3 regions of the Streptomyces sp. NPDC096046 genome follow, and region 2 is predicted to be linked to each of the others. Evidence: riboswitches for the same ligand, from Rfam matches in the RefSeq annotation. Region 2 holds a riboswitch; each other region holds the start of a gene.
What was found. A riboswitch is a leader RNA that binds a small molecule or an ion and turns the genes downstream of it on or off. The one in region 2 is predicted to bind cobalamin.

Region 1: linked by a shared signal. The riboswitch ahead of ABTX62_RS06675 (energy-coupling factor ABC transporter permease) and the one ahead of ABTX62_RS07870 (ribonucleoside-diphosphate reductase subunit alpha) in region 2 are both predicted to bind cobalamin.
Region 3: linked by a shared signal. The riboswitch ahead of ABTX62_RS35010 (SCO2321 family membrane protein) and the one ahead of ABTX62_RS07870 (ribonucleoside-diphosphate reductase subunit alpha) in region 2 are both predicted to bind cobalamin.

What each region holds. Positions count from the first base shown of each region.
Region 1 covers NZ_JBEOSZ010000005.1:133,326-138,087, reverse strand. Annotated here, with positions in the region: gene ABTX62_RS06685 (MDR family MFS transporter) at 1-1,208, shown strand, start outside; gene ABTX62_RS06680 (serine/threonine-protein kinase) at 1,512-2,966, shown strand; cobalamin riboswitch at 3,095-3,279, shown strand; gene ABTX62_RS06675 (energy-coupling factor ABC transporter permease) at 3,310-4,011, shown strand; gene ABTX62_RS06670 (energy-coupling factor ABC transporter substrate-binding protein) at 4,008-4,376, shown strand; gene cbiQ (cobalt ECF transporter T component CbiQ) at 4,383-4,762, shown strand, end outside.
Region 2 covers NZ_JBEOSZ010000006.1:134,802-139,563, forward strand. Annotated here, with positions in the region: gene ABTX62_RS07855 (GntR family transcriptional regulator) at 1-250, shown strand, start outside; gene ABTX62_RS07860 (DUF3311 domain-containing protein) at 408-674, shown strand; gene mctP (monocarboxylate uptake permease MctP) at 671-2,299, shown strand; cobalamin riboswitch at 2,451-2,576, shown strand; gene ABTX62_RS07870 (ribonucleoside-diphosphate reductase subunit alpha) at 2,701-4,762, shown strand, end outside.
Region 3 covers NZ_JBEOSZ010000068.1:23,941-28,702, forward strand. Annotated here, with positions in the region: gene ABTX62_RS34995 (ABC transporter ATP-binding protein) at 1-178, opposite strand, end outside; gene ABTX62_RS35000 (CbiQ family ECF transporter T component) at 175-1,266, opposite strand; gene ABTX62_RS35005 (SCO2322 family protein) at 1,259-1,894, opposite strand; gene ABTX62_RS35010 (SCO2321 family membrane protein) at 1,891-3,102, opposite strand; adenosylcobalamin-variant (AdoCbl-variant) riboswitch at 3,225-3,313, opposite strand; gene ABTX62_RS35015 (SAM-dependent methyltransferase) at 3,777-4,592, shown strand; gene ABTX62_RS35020 (Sco1979 family transcriptional regulator) at 4,596-4,762, opposite strand, start outside.

The DNA of each region.
Region 1 (4,762 bases), on a different contig from region 2:
GCAAGGAGCTGTCGCCGCTGCTGCGGCTGCTGACCCTCACCCAGCTCGCCTTCAACATCGGCTTCTACGCCGTCCTGCCGTTCCTCGCCGAGCACCTCGGCACCGCGATCGGCATGGCGGGCTGGCTGGTCGGGTTCGTGCTCGGGCTGCGCACCTTCAGCCAGCAGGGCCTGTTCGTGGTCGGCGGCTGGCTCGTCGACCGGTTCGGGGTGCGGCCGGTGGTGCTGGCGGGCTGTGTGCTGCGCATCGCCGGATTCGCCTGGCTCGGGTACGCGCAGGCCAGTGGGGCCGTGATCGGGGCGGTGCTGGTGATCGGGTTCGCCGCCGCGCTGTTCTCCCCCGCCGTGGAGTCCGAGGTGGCCCGCCAGGCGGTGGTCTGGGAGGAGGACGGGCACGGCCCGCGCACCCGGGTCCTCGCACTGTTCAGCGTGGCGGGTCAGGCCGGGGCGTTCGTCGGGCCGCTGCTCGGCGCGCTGCTGCTCGCCGTCGACTTCCGCACGGCGTGCCTCGCCGGCGCCGCGGTGTTCGTGCTCGTCCTCGCCGGGCACCTGTGGCTGATGCCGCAGCACATTCCCGGCCGGGTCCGCGTCCGGGAGCGGGGCGGGGCCCGCGTCCTGCTGCGCGACCGCCGCTTCCTCGCCCTGTGCTGTGCTTACGGCACCTATCTGCTCGCCTACAACCAGCTGTATCTGGCCCTGCCGGACGAGGTGCAGCGCGCGACCGGGTCCCAGGCGCCCCTGTCCTGGCTCTTCGCGCTGTCCTCCGTGCTGGTGGTCTTCACCCAGCTGCCGGTGACGCGCTGGGCGGGCGACCGGCTCGATCTGCGCCGTTCCATGGCCGCGGGTCTGCTGCTGATCGCGTCCGGTTTCGCGGTGGTGGCCGTGGCGCGGCCCGTGGGCTGGACGGGGATCGCCGGGCTGCTGCCGGCCGCGGGCTTCGTGATCTTGCTCACCGTGGGGCAGATGCTGGTCGTTCCCGCCGCCCGCGCCTGGGTGCCCGACCTGGCCGAGGAGGGCCGGCTCGGCCTCTACACGGGTGCGCTGTCGTCGGTCTCGGGCCTGATCGTCCTGGTCGGCAGCGCGGCCACGGGCTCCCTGCTCGACCTGGGTCTGCCGGCCGCCGTGCCGTGGCTGGTCCTCGCGGCCGTACCCGCCCTGGCGGTGGCGCTGCTGCCGCGCCGGGCGCCGGGGGCGGGCGCGGCGGCCTGATACGGCGTCGGGAGGCGCCCGGCACGCCCCGGCATCCGGTGCGCGGGAGCGCGGCGGCCGTCAGCGATACGGAGGCGGTTGCGCTTGCGGTAGGGGCCGTGCGGCTACCGGGTGGAGGCCCGAGGTGCGTCACCCCGGCGGGCGCTCCCCCCGTCGCGGTCTTCCGGACCGCACCCTCCGGGGGGACCGCGGTGGAGATCATGGGGCTCGCCGCGCCGGTATCCTGGGTCGGCTGCGGCACCCCCCACCAACCCCCGTGCGAGAGCGGGGAGTTCGGCCTGCGGCGATGACCTTCCCACACGCATGAGACGAGGACGAGTGCTGCTAGCGGGCCGCTACCGGCTGGATGTTGAGATCGGGCGCGGTGGAATGGGCGAGGTCTGGCGTGCGTACGACGAGACGCTCGCCAGAGCGGTGGCCGTCAAGCTGCTGCTGCCCCAGGACACCGACGCCACGGCAACCTCCCGGTTCCGTCTGGAGGCTCAGACCGCCGGGCGCCTCAACCACCCCAACGTGGTGGGCGTCCTGGACTTCGGCGAGTACGACAACCGGCTGTACCTGGTGATGGAGCTGGTCGAGGGCGACAGTCTCGCCGGGGTGCTGAACGGCTCCGGCGCGTTGCCCGCCGAGCGGGTGGCCCACCTCGCGGCGCAGGCGTCGGCGGGGCTCGCCGCCGCGCACGGGCAGGGCATCGTGCACCGCGACGTCAAACCCGCCAACCTGCTGCTCGACGCCAACGGCACGCTGAAGATCGGCGACTTCGGCATCGCGCGGTTCCTGGACGACCCCGGCGCCGCGCTGACCGCCACCGGCCAGATCGTCGGCACCGGCCTCTACCTCGCGCCCGAACGGGCCCTGGGCAAGCCCGCCGGGCCCGCCTCCGACATGTACTCCCTGGGCTGCGTGCTCTACCAGCTCCTCAGCGGCCGCCCGCCGTTCCAGGCCGACACCGCCGTCGCCCTGCTCCACCAGCATCTCGACTCGGCCCCCGTGCCGCCTCGCGAACTCGGGGTCTCCGGACTGCCACCGGCGTTCGAGAACTACCTTCTCGGCCTGCTCGCCAAGCAGCCCGAGGAGCGGCCCACCGCCCAGCAGGCCGCCGAGTGGTTCGCCGGGGGCGCCTGGCGGGGCCTGCCCGAGCCGCTGCCGGAGGTCTCGCCGCCGCTGCGGCCGAAGACCGCGTCCGCGGCGCCGTCCGCCGTGCCGGGCCCGTACGACGAGACCAGCAGCCCGACCACATACGCGCTGCCCGCGACCACGGGACACCGCACCGCGGCCCGGGCGGCCCAGGCGGGTCGTTCGGGGCGTTCACGCGGGCCGGGCGGCCCCGGCAACCGCTCCCGGATGGCCGCGACGGCCGCCGCCGCGGCGCTCTTCCTCGCCGCGATGCTCCTCGGCATGCGCTGGTTCTCGCCCGACACCACCACGGAGGGCACGGAACCCGACGCGTCCCCGTCCGCGAGCAGCCCCGCCGCCACGCCCGCCACCGACTCCGCCACGTCTGTCTCCTCCGACCCGGACACCGGCCCGGCAGCCGCCCCGGGGACCGCCGGCACGCCGGGCACCGGCACCGTGGCCGATGTCACTCCGTCCACGCCGGCCGCCTCCCCGACCCCCTACGCGCCCGAGTCCGGCACCCCGACTCCCGCCGGGGAAGCGGGCGACGGCGGCCCGGAGCAGCCGAAGCCGCAGAAGCCGCGCCCCGCCGGGGAAGAGGGGGAGAGCGACGACGGCGGAGACGACGGGGGCGACGACTGACGCGGCCCGGACAGCGCGCGACGGGGTCCTTCCCGCAGCACGTGGATCAGCCGGGGGATGCGCCGGTGTGCGAGCGGACGCCCCCTCGCGCGCCCCCGGGGTGGCTTGTCATCGCCCTTACCCCGGCCTTATTGTCACCAGGCCTTGGTGAACGGGAAATCCGGTGTGATGCCGGTGCGGCCCTCGCCACTGTGAATCGGGAAGTCCGGCTCCGGCCCTCACGGGCAGCCACTGGGTCAACGCGACCCGGGAAGGCGGAGTTCGGGCGGTGGTACCCGTCAGCCAGGAGACCGGCCAAGGCGCGTCAACCATCCACGAGGTGCTGGAGAGGGTCTGCTGAGCCATGCACATTGCCGAGGGTTTCCTTCCTCCGGCGCACGCGGTCGCCTGGGGCGTCGCGTCGGCGCCATTCGTCGTCCACGGGGTCCGGTCACTCACCCGTGAAGTGCGCGAGCACCCCGAGAGCACCCTGCTCCTCGGTGCGTCCGGCGCCTTCACCTTCGTCCTGTCCGCCCTGAAACTGCCCTCTGTCACCGGCAGTTGCTCACACCCCACCGGCACGGGCCTCGGAGCCATCCTGTTCCGGCCGCCCGTCATGGCGGTGCTGGGCACCATCACCCTGCTCTTCCAGGCGCTGCTGCTCGCGCACGGCGGCCTGACCACGCTCGGCGCCAACGTCTTCTCGATGGCGATCGTCGGCCCCTGGGCCGGATACGCCGTCTACGCCCTGCTGCGGCGCTCCAACGCGCCGCTGATGGTGGCCGTGTTCTCCGGCGCGTTCGTCGCCGACCTGTCCACCTACTGCGTCACCAGCGTGCAGTTGGCGCTCGCGTTCCCCGACCCGGGCAGCGGGTTCCTCGGCGCGCTCGGCAAGTTCGGCTCCATCTTCGCCGTGACCCAGATCCCGCTCGCGGTGAGCGAGGGTCTGCTGACGGTGCTGGTGATGCGGCTGCTGGTGCAGTCCAGCAAGGGCGAGCTGACCCGGCTGGGCGTGCTCCGCGCCAAGATGCAGACCCGGACCGAGGCCGAGGCGGTGACCCGATGAGCAGGAACACGAAGATCAACCTGGTGCTGCTGTTCATCGTGGCCGCGCTCGCCGTGCTGCCGCTGGCCCTCGGGCTCGGCGACCACAAGGAGGAGCCGTTCGCGGGCGCCGACGGTGAGGCGGAGTCCGCGATCACCGAGATCGAGCCGGACTACGAGCCGTGGTTCTCCCCGCTGTACGAACCGCCGTCCGGGGAGATCGAGTCGGCCCTGTTCTCCCTCCAGGCGGCTCTCGGCGCCGGTGTCCTCGCCTACTACTTCGGCCTGCACCGGGGGCGGCGGCAGGGCGAACAGCGCGCCCTGGAGCGGGAAGCCGGGAACGTGCCCGCCGGCGCCGCCGGGAAGTCCGCCGACGGGCAGGACTGAGTCGGGGTGCTGCCGATCGACGCGGCGGCGCACAGCAGTCGCTGGCGCCGCCGCCACCCCGTGGACAAGGCCGTGCTCGGACTCGGCCTGACCGTGCTCGCGATCTCGCTGCCGCCCTGGCCGGGCGCGGCCCTGGTGCTGGTGGCGGCCGTGGTGCTGCTGCTGGGACCGGCGGGCGTGCCGGGCCGGCGGCTGTGGCGCGCCTACCGGGTGCCGCTGGGCTTCTGTGTGACCGGCGCGGTCACGCTGCTCGTCCAGGTGGGCGGCCCGGGCGGCCTCGTCTCCCTCGCCGCCGACGGACCGCTGCGGGCCGGGGAGTTGCTGCTGCGCACCTCGGCGGCCTCCCTGGGCGTGCTGCTGTTCGCCTTCACCACGCCCATGTCCGA
Region 2 (4,762 bases):
GTACACGTCCCTGTACACCGCGCTGGCCGAGGTCTACGACGTCCGACTCGCGGAGGCCGAGGAGACCATCGAGACGTCCCTGGCCACCCCGCGCGAGGCCGGACTGCTCGGCACGGACGTCGGCCTGCCGATGCTGATGCTCTCCCGGCACTCGCTGGACCGGGACGGGCAGCCGGTGGAGTGGGTGCGGTCGGTATACCGGGGCGACCGGTACAAGTTCGTGGCCCGGCTGAAGCGGCCCGCCGACTAGCCGCCCCGGACAGGGACTTGGCCGCCGCCGAGGGCTGCTGCGGGACCGGCTTCCGGTTGGGTACCGCATTGCGGACGAGGGGTTCCGCTGTCGCCGCACCCTGACCTAGATTGCCTGCGCATCGCACAGGTGATCACCAAGGGGACGGAGCCGCCTGATGTCGCAAGCCCCAGAAGTCAGCAGAGGGCCGGTGGTGACGCCCATGCGCGTCGTCATCGCCGTCTGCCTCGTAGCGCCGTTCGTGGCCATGCTGTGGGTCGGCTCGTACGCGAAGACCGACCCGGCCTTCATCGGGATCCCGTTCTTCTACTGGTACCAGATGGCGTGGGTGCTCATCTCCACCGCCCTGACGATGATCGCCTACAAGCTGTGGCAGCGTGACCAGCGCGCCCGCTCGGCCGCGAAGGGCGGTGCTGCGCGGTGAAGGACGGCGTGAACGGCGTCGCACTCGGCGTTTTCATCTTCTTCTTCCTGGCCGTGACGGTCATGGGCTTCCTGGCAGCGCGCTGGCGCAAGGCCGAGAACGAACACAGCCTCGACGAATGGGGCCTGGGCGGCCGCTCGTTCGGCACCTGGGTCACCTGGTTCCTGCTGGGCGGCGACCTGTACACGGCGTACACCTTCGTCGCCGTCCCGGCCGCGATCTACGCGGCGGGCGCGGCCGGCTTCTTCGCGGTGCCCTACACGATCCTGGTGTATCCGCTGATCTTCACGTTCCTCCCCCGCCTGTGGTCGGTCTCCCACAAGCACGGGTACGTCACGACGTCCGACTTCGTACGCGGCCGCTTCGGCTCGAAAAGCCTGTCGCTCGCTGTGGCCCTGACCGGCATCCTGGCGACGATGCCGTACATCGCGCTCCAGCTCGTCGGTATCCAGGCCGTGCTGGACGTGATGGGCGTCGGCGGCGGCGAGAACACCAACTGGTTCATCAAGGACCTGCCGCTGCTGATCGCGTTCGGCGTCCTGGCGGCGTACACGTACTCGTCGGGTCTGCGGGCCCCCGCGCTCATCGCGTTCGTGAAGGACACGCTGATCTACATCGTCATCGCGGTGGCGATCATCTACATCCCGATCAAGCTGGGCGGCTTCGACGACATCTTCGCCAAGGCCGGCGAGGCCTACAGCCAGACCAACCCGGCCACGGGTGCGCCGCGCGGCGCGCTGGTGCCGTCGGAGGCGGGCCAGTGGACCTACGCCACACTGGCGCTGGGCTCCGCCCTGGCCCTCTTCATGTACCCGCACTCGATCACGGCGACGCTGTCCTCGAAGAGCCGTGACGTGATCCGCCGCAACACCACGATCCTGCCGCTGTACTCCCTGATGCTGGGTCTGCTCGCGCTGCTCGGGTTCATGGCGATCGCGGCCGGCATCAAGGTGCAGAACGGCCAGCTGGCCATTCCGCAGCTGTTCGAGACGATGTTCCCGGACTGGTTCGCGGGCGTGGCGTTCGCGGCGATCGGCATCGGCGCTCTGGTGCCCGCGGCCATCATGTCCATCGCGGCCGCGAACCTCTTCACCCGCAACATCTACAAGGACTTCATCAAGCCGGACGCCACACCGGCGCAGGAGACCAAGGTCTCCAAGCTGGTCTCCCTGCTGGTGAAGGTGGGCGCCCTGGCCTTCGTGCTCACCATGGACAAGACGGTCGCCATCAACTTCCAGCTCCTGGGCGGCATCTGGATCCTGCAGACCTTCCCGGCCCTGGTCGGCGGCCTGTTCACCCGCTGGTTCCACCGCTGGGCACTGCTCGCGGGCTGGGCGGTCGGCATGATCTACGGCACTGCCGCCGCGTACGGTGTGGCCTCCCCGACCCAGAAGCACTTCGGCGGCAGCGCGAAGGAGATCCCCGGCATCGGGGAGATCGGGTACATCGGCCTCACGGCGTTCGTCCTGAACGTCGTCGTCACCGTCGTCCTGACCTTCGTCCTGAAGGCCGTGAAGGCCCCCGAAGGCATCGACGAGACCAAGCCGGAGGACTACACGGCGGACGCGGGCGACCCGGGGGTCCAGGTGGAGCTCCCGCCCGCGACCGCCGGTAGCGCCCATTAGGGGCGCGGGAAACCGCGCGAACGACCGCACACCACCCGCAGCGGGCCGCCGTGAGAAGGATTCACGGCGGCCCGCTGTCATGTGGAGTTGACGCTCTGACACCAGCACGACACAACATCTGGGGGTGCCATGCGCGCCCGGCACAAGATGTATGCTCATGCTCGCTGTCGCCGCAGGGGAATCCGGTGCGAATCCGGAACTGTCCCGCAACGGTGTACTTGTGCACGTTTCGTGCACACGAATCAGTCCGAGGACCTGCCGACAGCGCACCCGGCCACCCGGCCGGTGTGCTCCGACGTCCGGGCCTCGTGGAATGGGCCGGTGGACGCGACGCCGCGTGCGCTCGTGTGCTGCCCCCTGCCCTCGACGAGGCCCCGTGCCGAGCGAGGGAGAGCCCCCACGTGACCATCGCGCCAGCCGAACCGGTCTCAGCCGCCGAAGAAACGCAGGACGCTCCCGGAGCCGCGTTGCTACGGACCCTGACCGAGCTGACCGCCGACCTCCCCGACACCGACCCCGGCCGGGTCGCCGCCGCCGCGCTGCGCGGCCGGTCCGCCCAGGGCGACGAGACGGAGTTGCGGGAGCTGGCGACGGAGGCCGCGGCCGGTCTGATCTCCGAGGAACCCGCGTACTCCCGGCTGGCCGCCCGGCTGCTGACCATCGGCATCCGCGACGAGGCCGCCTCGCAGGGCGTCACCTCCTTCACCGAGTCCGTCGCGGCCGGCCACCGCGAGGGCCTCATCGCCGACCGCACCGCCGAGTTCGTGCGGCTGCACGCCGCCCGGCTCGACGCGCTCGTCGACACCGGCGCCGACGACCGCTTCGGTTACTTCGGCCTGCGCACCCTGCACAGCCGCTACCTGCTCCGGCACCCGCTCACCCGCAAGGTCGTCGAGACGCCCCAGCACTTCATGCTGCGCGTCGCCGCCGGTCTGGCCGAGGACGACACCAGCCGCTCGGTGGACGAGGTCGCCGCGCTCTACGCGCTCATGAGCCGCCTCGACTACCTCCCCTCCTCCCCCACCCTCTTCAACTCGGGCACCCGGCACCCGCAGATGTCGTCCTGCTACCTCCTCGACTCCCCCAAGGACGAGCTGGACTCCATCTACGACCGCTACCACCAGGTGGCCCGGCTATCGAAGCACGCCGGTGGCATCGGACTGGCCTACTCCCGCATCCGTGCCCGCGGTTCGCTGATCCGCGGCACCAACGGGCACTCCAACGGCATCGTCCCGTTCCTGAAGACCCTCGACGCCTCGGTCGCCGCCGTGAACCAGGGAGGCCGCCGCAAGGGCGCCGCCGCCGTCTACCTGGAGACCTGGCACTCCGACCTCGAGGAGTTCCTGGAGCTGCGCGACAACACCGGCGAGGACGCCCGCCGTACGCACAACCTGAACCTCGCGCACTGGGTTCCGGACGAGTTCATGCGGCGTGTGAACGCCGACAAGCAGTGGTCGTTGTTCTCCCCCTCGGACGTGCCCGAGCTGGTCGACCTGTGGGGTGAGGAGTTCGACGCCGCCTACCGGGCGGCCGAGGCGAAGGGCCTGGCGAAGAAGACGCTCCCGGCGCGCGAGCTGTACGGCCGGATGATGCGCACCCTCGCGCAGACCGGCAACGGCTGGATGACCTTCAAGGACGCCGCCAACCGCACCGCCAACCAGACGGCCGAGCCCGGCCACGTCGTGCACTCCTCCAACCTCTGCACGGAGATCCTGGAGGTCACCGACGACGGGGAGACGGCGGTCTGCAACCTCGGCTCGGTCAACCTGGGTGCCTTCGTGAGTGACGGGGACCTCGACTGGGAGCGCCTGGACGATACCGTCCGCACGGCCGTGACCTTCCTCGACCGGGTCGTCGACATCAACTTCTACCCCACCGAGCAGGCGGGCCGCTCCAACGCCCGCTGGCGTCCGGTCGGCCTGGGCGCGATGGGCCTCCAGGACGTCTTCTTCAAGCTGCGCCTGCCCTTCGACTCGCCCGAGGCCAAGGCCCTGTCCACCCGGATCGCCGAGCGCATCATGCTCGCCGCCTACGAGGCTTCGGCCGACCTCGCCGAGCGGAGCGGTCCGCTGCCGGCCTGGGAGAAGACCCGCACGGCCCGGGGCGTGCTGCATCCCGACCACTACGACGTGGAGCTCACCTGGCCCGAGCGCTGGGCGGCCCTGCGCGAGCGGATCGCGACGACCGGCCTGCGCAACTCCCTGCTCCTCGCCATCGCGCCCACGGCCACGATCGCCTCGATCGCGGGCGTGTACGAGTGCATCGAGCCGCAGGTGTCCAACCTGTTCAAGCGCGAGACGCTGTCGGGTGAGTTCCTCCAGGTCAACTCCTACCTGGTGGACGAGCTGAAGCGGCTCGGCGTGTGGGACGCCCGCAGCCGGGAGGCTCTGCGCGAGGCCAACGGCTCGGTGCAGGACTTCGCCTGGATCCCCGAGGACGTCCGCGCCCTCTACCGCACGGCGT
Region 3 (4,762 bases), on a different contig from region 2:
TGCCACCGGTGAAGTGCGGGACGAGCCCGCTGACCGCGCCCAGGACGGTGGACTTGCCCACGCCGGACGGACCGGCCAGCAGGACCAGTTCGCCCTCCGGGACCTCGAAGTCGATGCCCCGCACGGTGGGTTCGGCGGCTCCGTCGTACGTCACGGAGACATCCTCGAAGCGGATCACGACGGCTCCCTCGGATCGGGGGCGACGACAGCGGGCAGCAGGCCGAGGAGTACGGCAGCGGCCGGCCACAGGGGCAGGGTGGGGGCGACCAGGGGCACCACGCCGGGGTGCAGCGCCGCGGGGTCGAGGGACGCGGCGAGGGCGAGCAGGGCCGCGACCGCCACGCCGGACGCCACGACAAGCCCCGCGCGCACGTCCCAGCGGTCCGGGCGGTAACGGGTGCGAGGCGAGCGGCGTCCGCCGAGCTTGAGCCCCGCGAGGGCGGCGGCGACACCCGCGAGGAGCACGGGGAAGCCGTAGCCGGCGCCGTCGGCCGTGAGGAGGCCGTACGTGCCCGCGCAGACGCCCAGCAGCCCGCCGAGGGTGAGCGCGGCGGTGGTACGGCGGACGGCGGGCGGGACCTGCGCGGTACGGCCGTAGCCGCGGGCGTCCATCGCGGCGGCGAGGGCGACGGAACGCTCCAGCGCGCCCTCCAGGACCGGGAGGCCCACCTGCACCAGGCCCCGGATGCCCTGGTCCGGGCGGCCGCGCAGCCGGCGGGCGGCCCGCAGACGCCGGACGTCGGCGATGAGGTTCGGGGCGAGGGTGAGGGCGACGACGACCGCGACACCCACCTCGTACAGGGCGCCCGGGAGGGACTTGAGGAGGCGGGAGGGGTTGGCGAGGGCGTTCGCGGCGCCGACGCAGATGAGGAGGGTGGCCAGCCTCAGACCGTCGTACAGGGCGAAGGTGAGGGCCTCCGCGGTCACCTCGCCGCCGAGGCGGATGCCCTGGGCCCAGGCGGGGAGGGGGAGTTCGGGGAGGGTGAGGAGAGTGTGCGTGCCGGGGATCGGCGAGCCGAGGACGGTCGCGAAGAGCAGTCGGATGAGGATCACGGCGAGGGCGAGTTTGACGAAGGCGCCGTAGGAGCGGGACCAGGGGGTGTCGGGGCGGCGGGTCGCCACGACGTAGGCGGAGACCACGACGAGGAGGGCGAGGAGCAGGGGGTTGGTGGTGCGGGTGGCCGCGGTGCCGAGGGAAAGGGACCAGAGCCACCAGGCACCGGGGTGCAGTTGAGCCCGGTGCCGGTGCCGGGTGCCGCTACCCACGCCGTCGTACCTGCCAGGTCGCCGCCCCGCCCAGGAGCACCACCAGCGCGACGCCCGCGACCAGACCCAGGGACGGCCCGCCGTCCGACGGGGAGTCCCTCCCCGCTGCGGGCTTCTGTTGCCGCTGCTTCGGGGAGACCTGTTCGCCGCAGCCCTTCTCCGGATAGCCCGAGATCGCGCACAGCAGGGCGTTGGTGTCGTAGCGCAGCGGCTTGGCCACCACGGCCAGGGCCTCGGCCGTCGTCGCGTCGGGGGAGACCCGGGCGCAGGCCGTGCGGGCGGGGGGCGGGGACGCGCCCCCGGGGGCGTCCGACGGTGTGCCGAAGTCGATGACCAGGGCCACTCGCTTCCTGCCGTCCCGCGCGGGCGTCTTCGCGCAGATCGTCGCGAAGTCGGCGGTGCCGCGCGGCCGGACCGCGCTCGCGGAGTCCTCGCTCACCGCGAAGCGGAAGCCCTGGACGTCGCCGTCGGAGGGGCGGACCAGGGACGGGCCCTGGGTGGCGTAGACCCAGCGGCCGGCGTCGCGCTCCCAGAACGACCAGTACCGGTACCCGGCGGCCTGCGCCTGGCCCGCTCCCGCACACAGCAGGAGCGAGGCCAGCAGGAGCAGAACGGCCCGGCGGATCACAGCTGCCGCTGCTTCTTGCGGCCGGTGAACAGGAAGCCGATGCCGATCCCGGCGACGAGGCAGACGCCGACGTACCACCAGACCCCGAAGAAGCCGTCCGAGCCGGAGTCCTTCTCGTCGTCCGAGGCCTTGGTCTTCCCGTCCGTCCGCGGGGCCGGGCCCGTCGCGTTGAGCTGCTTCACGAGGTCCGCGCCGCCGAAGTCGCGGGGGTCCGTGCCCGTCGCGTGGGCGGCGAAGATCAGCTGGGCGTAGGCGGCCGGACCGCTCTGCGAGGCCCAGGAGGCGGAGTTCTCCTCCAGCCACCGCACGGACTTCTCCGCCTGCCCGGCGTCCCCCCGTGCGGCGAGCGCGACGACCGCGTCGGCGGTGTTGCCGAAGTCGGGCTGGGGCTCGGCACCCGCCAGGGCGGACATGAGGTGGTGGCCGTCCTCGGCGAGGGCGGCGGTGAGATAGCCCGCGCCGTTCGCCGCCGCCTGCTCGGGCGTGGTGGCCTTCTCGCAGGTCGCGTCGGACTTCTTGCCGGGCTTGACGACCATGCCCCGGCCCAGCGCCCCGAGTACACCGGCCGCCGTGGCGTCGGCGTTGGCGGCGAGCCTGCCCTTCTTGTCCGGCTGGAACGCGAACGCGCCGTCGCCGTCACCGCCGCAGGGCAGCGCGAGCTTCAGCAGGGCGTCGTAGGGCGATTCGCCGTCCTTCTCGACCCGGTCCGGCTTCTCGCCCGCGGCGGCGAGCGCCCCTATGACGACCGACGTCGAGTTGGTGTCGCTGGCCCCGCCGGGCGCGTAGCCCCAGCCGCCGTCCTCGTTCTGCACGGACTTCAGCCAGCCGACGGCCTTGCCGGTGACGTCGTCGTGCCCGCCGAGTGCGGCGAGGGCCTGCACGGCGGCGGACGTGGCGTTGGTGTCGAGCATGGTCTTGGCGTCGCACGCGGTGGCGGGGTCGGGGCGGTACGAGGCGAAGGAGCCGTTCTCGCACTGCTGGCGCACCAGCCACCGCACGGACTTCGCGGCCGGCTTCACCCCCACCGTGTCCTGCGCGAGCAGCGCGAGCGACTGGCGCCAGACGCCGTCGAACTTCGGGTCCGAGTCGCCGTACAGGGCGGAGGGGAACGCCTGGGACGGCGACGGGGACGGGGCGGCGGCGGCCGGGGGTGCGGCGCCGATCACGGCGACGGCGGCCAGGACCGCGGCGCTGCGGCGGACGTTCATGATCGGCGGGTGCCTCTCCCTGTGGGGGAGCCGGGCAGCACGGGACACCCCGGCGGCTCGGCTCCGTATACCTCGACGGTGCCGCGCACCGGCGGTCTGCCGGGCACGTGAGCCGGTCACGAACCGTACGGGGCGATCCGGCTCACCGCCTCGGCGACGGTTTACGGTTGCGGGTCAGCGCCGGAATTGCACCGGCTTCCCCCCGTACGGTGTGATGACGACCCGCTTACTGTACCCGCACGTAGGAATCGGGCCGAGGGGGCCTGGTGGAGGGGCCTCGCCCCGCGCTGCGGGGGTCCGGGCCATGCGGTGGGCCGTGCCCCCGGGACGACCGGGACCTCGGCCTGCGCGGTGGCTCGGTCTGGTGTCGGCCGGTGTGCCGGGGGGCCGTGACGTCGTGCGCGGCGACGGAGGCGCCGGCGTGGGGGTCTCGCCCCGCGCTGCGGGTCGGTATCGGCTCCCTCTCCGCACCAGCCGGTGCCACACTCACCGCCCTTCTCGCCGGCCCGCCGCCACTCACGCGACCGGCCCCGGGCGAGGCCGCGCGGGCGGGATACCGGCCCGGAGACGTGCCGAGCGGCGACGAACTCCTGCGCGCTGCCCAGGAGTTGATCCTCCTCAGGGCGCGGACCGGCTAACGTGGGGTTCCCCGACCTCACACGCCAGGAGCGTCCATGACCGACCAGGTGGAGAACGCCGAGCAGGAGCCGTTCCCCAAGATCGACACCTCGGTACCGCACTCGGCCCGGATCTGGAACTACTGGCTGGGCGGCAGGGACAACTACGAGGTCGACCGGGTGGCCGGTGACGCGTTCCGCGAGATCTTCCCCGGCATCGAGACCGGGGCCCGCGCCGCCCGCTACTTCCTCGCCCGGGCCGTGCGCCACCTGGCCGGCGAGGAGGGCATCCGCCAGTTCCTGGACATCGGCACCGGGCTGCCCAACGTGGACAACACCCATCAGATCGCCCAGCGGGTGGCCCCGGAGAGCCGGATCGTCTACGTCGACAACGACCCGCTGGTGCTGGCCCATGCCCGTGCCCTGCTGACCAGTACGACGGAAGGCGTCACCAACTACGTCGACGCGGACCTGCGCGAGCCGGACACGATCGTCCGGGAAGCCGGGAAGACCCTCGACTTCGACCGGCCCGTCGCCCTCATGCTGATGGGCATCCTGGGCCACATCGAGGACCACGCCGAGGCCCGCTCGATCGTGCGCCGGCTGGTGGACGCCCTGCCCCCCGGCAGTTACCTGGTGCAGTACGACTCCACCGACACCAGTGAGGACTACGTCCGGGCGATCCAGCAGTACAACGACGGTGGTTCGATCCCGTACATCCTGCGCAGCCCCGAGCAGATCGAGCGCTACTTCGACGGTCTGGAACTGCTCGAACCGGGTGTGGCGTCCTGCTCGCGCTGGCGCCCCGACGCCGCGGCCCTGGGCCTGCCCGCGGAGGTGCACCAGTACGGTGGTGTCGCCCTCAAGCGCTGACCCTCAGGTCTCCTGGAGGATGCGGTGCAGGAGGGTGGGAGTCTCGTCCGGCGACTCGGCTTCGACCACCAGCCGGTTCATGGCGTCCCAGTAGCACTCGATGTCGGCCGGCCGGTCGGGGTAGAGGGCGGTGGTGAGCTGTTCGAGGTAGACCACGTCGGGCAACTGCC